DNA from 2 places in the Brevibacillus sp. HB1.3 genome. Region 2 is predicted to be linked to the other one. Evidence: riboswitches for the same ligand, from Rfam matches in the RefSeq annotation. Region 2 holds a riboswitch; the other holds the start of a gene.
What was found. Region 2 has a riboswitch for S-adenosylmethionine ahead of HPY31_RS24340 (homocysteine synthase). Riboswitches for the same ligand answer to the same signal wherever they lie in the genome.
Positions count from the first base shown of each region.

Region 1 (3,423 bases), on a different contig from region 2:
TCAGATACGTGGAAATTTGGGACCAAAAGACACGATAGACTGGCTGAAGATGGACATCCCTTACGATGGGAAGGTCAGCTTCACAGCGTCAGTGACATCTGGTGTTTCTTCCGCGATGGCAGCTACCTTTTACCCAGAGAATCGTCCGCCGATTACGCAGTACTTCGGGAATGGAGATACGATTACTGTCCCGGTCAAAGCGGGAAATATGAATATCCGGTTAATGCGTAACGGAGGGGTCAACAACGCTTTTACCTACGTGCTGACGAGTAAGTTTACCATCAATCCGGACCGTAACGAACCGAACGATACGCAAGAGACGGCAAGGCCACTCGTAGGCAACGAAATCAGTGTAACAGGCAATTTTCACGATGAAGGGGATCAGGATTGGTTCTCCTACTATGTTCGTGAATACGGGCATTTGGATGTCACGGTTAGTCCTGATAACAAGCGTGTCGATTTATTGCTGAGTATTGGTAAACAAGAGCTCGGTAAAAAGATGGTTGTCTGGGACCCTACCTACGATAATGGAACAAAAGACAATCCGACAGAGCGCGTCCAAAAAGAAGTGTCACCAGGCAAGTATTACATCCGTGTGAGTGAGTACAATCGCAATGCGGTGAATGGCGAATATCAGCTGGATCTGGGATACACGCCAGTAAAAAAAGATTTTAATGAGCCGAATGACACCTATCAAACAGCGTCTCCGCTAAGCGGTGGGACAGTTATGTCAGGCACGATACCGACAGCTACCGATTCCGACTGGTTCCAATTTACTGTGAATAGTGAATCGTATGTGACGTTCCGAGCGCCGTACATTCCTGTCGATAGCGGCTTTCGTTTCGCGCTCTATAGCGATCGAAACTTGAACTATGCGCTTGCTTCGACGAATGAGGTAGCGGAGCTGTCGAAGCGAGGAAACGATATTATCGGTTTGCGTTTGCAGCCAGGAAAATATTATGTGCGCCTTAATAGTGGTACTTCGTTCAAATATGAATCGTACCGACTCACGGTGACGCAGCAGAAATTGATAGCGGGTTATCGCGATATTTCGGACCACTGGGCGCGCTCAGAGATCGTCAGACTTAGCTCTCGCGATATTGTAAATGGGTTTAATGATGCGTCATTCAAGCCGAATCAGGCAGTGACCCGTGCGGAGTTTGCGACGATGCTGCTTAAATCGATGCGTGCGACCGGTTCTAAGGTAGCGACTACCTATACAGGAAAAACGACCTTCCGGGATATGCCAAAGCGGCACTGGGCGTATCACAACCTAGGCGTAGCTTATCAATTGGGAATATTGAAAGGGTACCCGAAGAATGAAATGAAGCCGGATCAGCCGATATCGCGTGCAGAGATGGCGATAATGATCGCGCGGGCACGTAATGTGTTGATGTATAATCACGGTACCTCGAATTATCGGGATGTGCCAACGAGTCACTGGGCTTCTCCTGCCATCGAGGCTTTGACCTCGAGGAATTGGGTTAATGGGTACGGTTCTTCCTTTAAACCGAATGGAAGAGCAACTCGCGCCGAGGTAGTGGTAGTACTTTCAAAAGCCTATCAATTATAAGTAAAAATTTTCCTATTGACATCTCTGAAAAAAACAATTATTCTATTATCCGTAATGGATACTCTTATCCAGAGCAGGCGGAGGGACTGGCCCTATGAAGCCCGGCAACCGAGCTAGAGCGGTGCTAACCAGCAGAACGGACATCTGTTCTGGCCGATAAGAGGATGAAGGAAGCAAAAAACGCTCAAACCTTTTCCTCCTAAAAATTGGAAAAGGTTTTTTATTTGCGTTTACGTAGATAAAATCCTAACTCGGCTACCACACTATTTGTATGAGGTCAAAGGAGGTATTTTCTCATGGCTTTGCAAAAAGGTCGTCGTCTGTTTACATCCGAATCTGTAACTGAAGGACATCCGGATAAAATTTGTGACCAAATTTCCGACTCCATCTTGGATGCGATCCTGTCCAAAGATCCAAACGCTCGCGTAGCTTGCGAAACTTCCGTAACTACTGGTTTGGTTCTCGTAGCAGGTGAAATCACTACAAACACTTATGTGGATATCCAAAAGCTCGTTCGTGAAACCATTCGTGAAATCGGCTATGACCGTGCGAAATTTGGTTTTGACGCTGACACTTGCGGTGTTATTACTGCAATTGGCGAGCAGTCCGCTGACATTGCACTTGGTGTAGACCAAGCATTGGAAGCACGCGAAGGCAAAATGACTGATGCTGAGATCGAAGCAATTGGTGCTGGTGACCAAGGTTTGATGTTTGGTTTTGCTTGCAATGAAACACCTGAACTGATGCCACTTCCAATCAGCATGTCTCACCAATTGGCTCGTCGCCTGACTGAAGTACGTAAAAACGGAACACTTGCTTACCTCCGTCCTGACGGAAAAACACAAGTAACCGTTGAGTACGATGGCGACAAACCAGTTCGTATCGATACAATTGTTATTTCTACCCAACATGCTCCTGAAACAACTCTCGAGCAAATCAAGCAAGATCTGGTTGAACACGTAATCAAACCAGTTGTTCCAGCTGAACTGTTGGACGCTGAAACCAAATACTTCATCAACCCAACTGGCCGTTTCGTAATTGGCGGACCACAAGGGGATGCTGGCTTGACTGGCCGCAAAATCATCGTAGATACTTACGGCGGTTATGCTCGTCATGGCGGTGGTGCGTTCTCCGGTAAAGATCCGACGAAAGTTGACCGTTCCGGTGCTTACGCAGCTCGTTATGTAGCGAAAAACATCGTGGCTGCTGGTCTCGCAGACAAATGCGAAGTACAAGTTGCTTACGCAATTGGTGTAGCACAACCAGTTTCCATCGCAGTAGATACATTCGGCACAGGTACCATTTCCGAAGAAGCTCTGGTGAAATTGGTTCGCAAACACTTCGACCTGCGTCCTGCTGGTATCATCAAGCAGCTCGACCTGCGTCGTCCTATCTACAAACAAACAGCTGCATATGGCCACTTCGGACGCAATGACCTGAATGTTCCTTGGGAGCAAACAGACAAAGCAGAAGTTCTGAAGCAAGAGGCTGCTCAACTCTAATATTCCAAAGACATAAAAAGAGCCTGGTGTTGCTACTGGGCTCTTTTTCTTTTAGGAGCAGAGTCATCCAATTATTGGGTCAATTGTTGCACAGGAATTTGTATGACTGTGTCGAATCTCCTAGTGAGGAAGTAGAGGAGGGGTTTTTTTGCCGAACAGAAGGCTCTTCCTGATCGTATTTCTTACTTTTTTGTTTTTTATAGTGGCTATTGGGTTGTTAGGCGAATCTTTTCTGGAAAAAAAGAATAAACAAGAAGTGCAACCTTTTCCCCAAGTGGATACGTCTATAAGCATAAGTGAGACAAAAAATGCTGAGCCAAACGTCACACCAACAGAAGAAGCAGTGGT
Region 1 is NZ_JABMIT010000002.1:81,146-84,568, reverse strand. It holds gene HPY31_RS05110 (S8 family peptidase) at 1-1,573, shown strand, start outside; SAM riboswitch class I at 1,635-1,736, shown strand; gene metK (methionine adenosyltransferase) at 1,870-3,075, shown strand; gene HPY31_RS05100 (polysaccharide deacetylase family protein) at 3,224-3,423, shown strand, end outside.
Region 1: it holds a riboswitch for S-adenosylmethionine, as region 2 does, so the genes downstream of both, metK (methionine adenosyltransferase) here and HPY31_RS24340 (homocysteine synthase) in region 2, are expected to answer to the same signal.

Region 2 (3,423 bases):
TGCCATACTTCACTTGCCAATATACATTCGCGGCAAAGCTGCCTCCGTAAATCAATACGGCTGAAGCAATCGTCAGCCCCCATTTTTTCCAGAAAGGAGGCTTTTGAAAAATCGCCGCAAGAACGCCCACCAAAACAGGAACGCCAAATAAGGGAATGAGCAAGTAATGCATCGAGTACCCCCCGCACTTCATTGTCATTATTTTCTACGAATGATATTCCGAAAAGTCTTCAAAATACATGGCAAACCATTTGAAAAAGAGAGGGAATAGCAAGTGCAAACCGTTCGTCGCCTATTTCGCTATCGGAACATGATGCCCCTTCTCTCCACCGTCCTTTTTCTGCTCATCTTTCAGCCGTTCCCTACCTATGCCCAGCCTCCCTATGCAAAATGGGGCAAGCTCGCGATGCAGGAAACGATGAAGCGATATCCAAACGCTCAAATTGTGGACTACCTGCATGTCGGACGAAAACAAAAAACGCCCACCACGTCAGAAGAGACGTTTAAGCTCTTGCTTCAAGAAAGCAATCGCAGGTGGGCGTTACTCGTTCATATTGAATTCGTGAATCAAACAGAAGAGGTCGTAAACATCTTCTATGAGGAGACACGCTAGTCAGCGAGTTGTACCATCTCTTTCATCATGACTTCCAGCTCCATGTTGGCTGCCATCCCGTACGCGCGACGCATGTTTCCCTCTCCATCCACAAGGAACATGCGAGCCGTGTGGGAATAAGAACCATCTGGCTCCTTAATGACCATCAGACCAAAATCCTTCGTCACTTTCTCTACAGCCTGAGCATCCCCGCGCAGGAACTTCCAGCCACTCTGATCTGCCTTGAACTTGGCTGCATACTCCTGCAAGACTTCCGGTGTATCGTTATCAGGGTCAAAGGAAATGGAAACAAACTCCACTTTGTCTCCGAACAGTCCCTTTTCCTTCAACTGATCTTGCAGCTTGGCCATGTTGAACGTAGTCGCCGGACAAATATCCGGACACTTGGTGAACATAAACTCTACCAGTCGTACCTTGCCAGCACTTGAATGAAATGTATAGGTTGTTCCATCACTATTGTCCAAGGTGAAGTCCGCGATCGGCTTCAACACCTCGATCTTCTCTTTTGTCATGTAATTATAACCAAATACTCCGACGATAGCTAAAATGATAATACCAGCTAACACAGGAAACCAATGTTTCTTCATTGCAGATTCCTGCTGCAATTGTGCTCCTTCACTCATCGGTTGCTTCCTCCCTGCTTGTCCCATGCGTGAATGCCTCCTGATTACACGCGGGAGGCATTCACACTGTTTCTATCACGTCTTATTGTTCCACTTCACCTGGCCATGCGAGCATGCCGCCAACCATATTCGCCACGTCATACCCTTGTGCACTCAAATACTCGGTAGCTGAATTGCTTCTGGCACCACTGCGGCAAACCATCACAATCGGAATGTTCTTATCCAGCTCATCGATACGATGTGGCAAAAAGCCAAGTGGGATCAGCTTTGCCTCTTTAATGTGACCTGCATTCCACTCATCTACTTCACGTACATCAATGACTTGCAGTTCCTCTTTGGCTTCCAGCTTTTCCAACAGCTCTTGTGGTGTCATTTCCTTTACTCCATGGCTCATTGTTATTTATCCTCCTATATGTACGATCAGATCAGTTGTAACCACCTCCATGATATCATACGCTTTTTTACTTTTCTAACGCGAAGAGCACTTGGCTTCACCCTGCATTGATACTCCCTATTTTCTACCATTATCTCCTATTTCGCTGCGGCAGTAGCCACACGGGATGTGAACAGCTTGAGACAAAACCGTTACAAATTAATGGCATGAGTAAACCACCTTCATTCATATATACACAAAAACCTCCCTGATAACTGTATATTCCGCATTGACAGCAAGGATTTATTTTCATACAATTACGACAACAATTATTTTCATCAAGAGCGGTGGAGGGACAGGCCCTACGAAGCCCGGCAACCAGCAGATTAGCTGCATGGTGCCAATTCCTGCAGAATCCAGTGATTCTGAGAGATGAACAAAAGCCCGTGCATGATGGAGCTTCTTCTTCTCAGGAGAATGCTCCGTTTTTTTATTCGCCGATTTCCCATAGTAAAAGGAGAGATGGACATGTCCGATCAACAACAATGGAAGCCAGAAACACTTGCGGTACACGGTGGGCAGGAGGTTGACCCTGTAACAGGCTCTCGAGCTGTTCCGATCTATCAGACGACCTCCTATGTTTTCCGCGATACGGAGCATGCAGCCAACCTATTTGGCCTAAAAGAGTTTGGGAACATCTATACACGCATCATGAATCCCACACAGGATGTATTTGAGAAGCGTGTTGCCCTGCTCGAAGGTGGGGTTGGTGCACTCGCGACCGCATCCGGGCAGGCTGCCATTACATTCGCCATCTTAAATATTGCACATGCGGGTGACGAGATCGTCGCTTCCAGCAGCCTGTACGGCGGTACCTACAACCTGTTCGCCCACACTCTTCCCCGCCTCGGTATCAAGGTTCATTTTGCAGATCAATCCAATCCGGAAAATTTCCGGGCCTATATCAATGAAAAGACAAAAGCCGTGTTTTGCGAGACAATCGGCAACCCGCGCATTGATGTCGCTGATATCGAGGCGATCGCCCATATTGCCCACGAGAATGGTGTGCCGTTGATCGTGGATAACACCTTTGCGACTCCGATTTTGTGCCGTCCTTTTGAGCACGGGGCCGATATCGTCGTGCACTCCACCACCAAATTCATCGGCGGCCACGGAACAGCAATTGGCGGTATCATCGTAGACTCAGGAAAATTCGACTGGAACAACGGAAAATTCCCAGGTCTGACTACACCAGATCCAAGCTACCATGGCGTCGTCTATACAGAAGCAGTCGGTCCGCTTGCCTATATTATCAAGGCACGTGTCCAGCTCCAGCGCGATATCGGGGCAGCAGTCGCTCCGATCAACTCCTTCTTGTTCCTGCAAGGATTAGAAACTCTGCATCTGCGAATCGAGCGGCATAGCCAGAACGCCTTGGCAGTAGCCCAGTTCCTCGCCAATCACTCCGCCGTAGAGTGGGTGAGTTATCCGGGATTGGAGTCAGACTCCCAGCGTGAATTGGCCCAAAAATATTTGCCAAAAGGGGCCGGCGCGATCCTGACCTTTGGCATTCGCGGTGGCGTTGAGGCAGGAAAAACATTGATCGAATCAGTGAAGCTGTTCTCCCATCTCGCAAATGTCGGAGATTCCAAGTCACTCATCATTCATCCAGCGAGCACAACACATCAGCAGATGACAGAAGAAGAGCAGGCAGCAGCCGGAGTGACTCCTGGACTTATTCGCCTCTCCGTCGGTACAGAAGCGATCGACGATATCCTCACTGATCTGGAGCAAGCACTACAGCGTGCGTTGCA
Region 2 is NZ_JABMIT010000013.1:74,266-77,688, forward strand. It holds gene HPY31_RS24320 (PGG domain-containing protein) at 1-172, opposite strand, end outside; gene HPY31_RS24325 (YqzG/YhdC family protein) at 275-613, shown strand; gene HPY31_RS24330 (SCO family protein) at 610-1,236, opposite strand; gene HPY31_RS24335 (rhodanese-like domain-containing protein) at 1,319-1,630, opposite strand; SAM riboswitch class I at 1,942-2,048, shown strand; gene HPY31_RS24340 (homocysteine synthase) at 2,138-3,423, shown strand, end outside.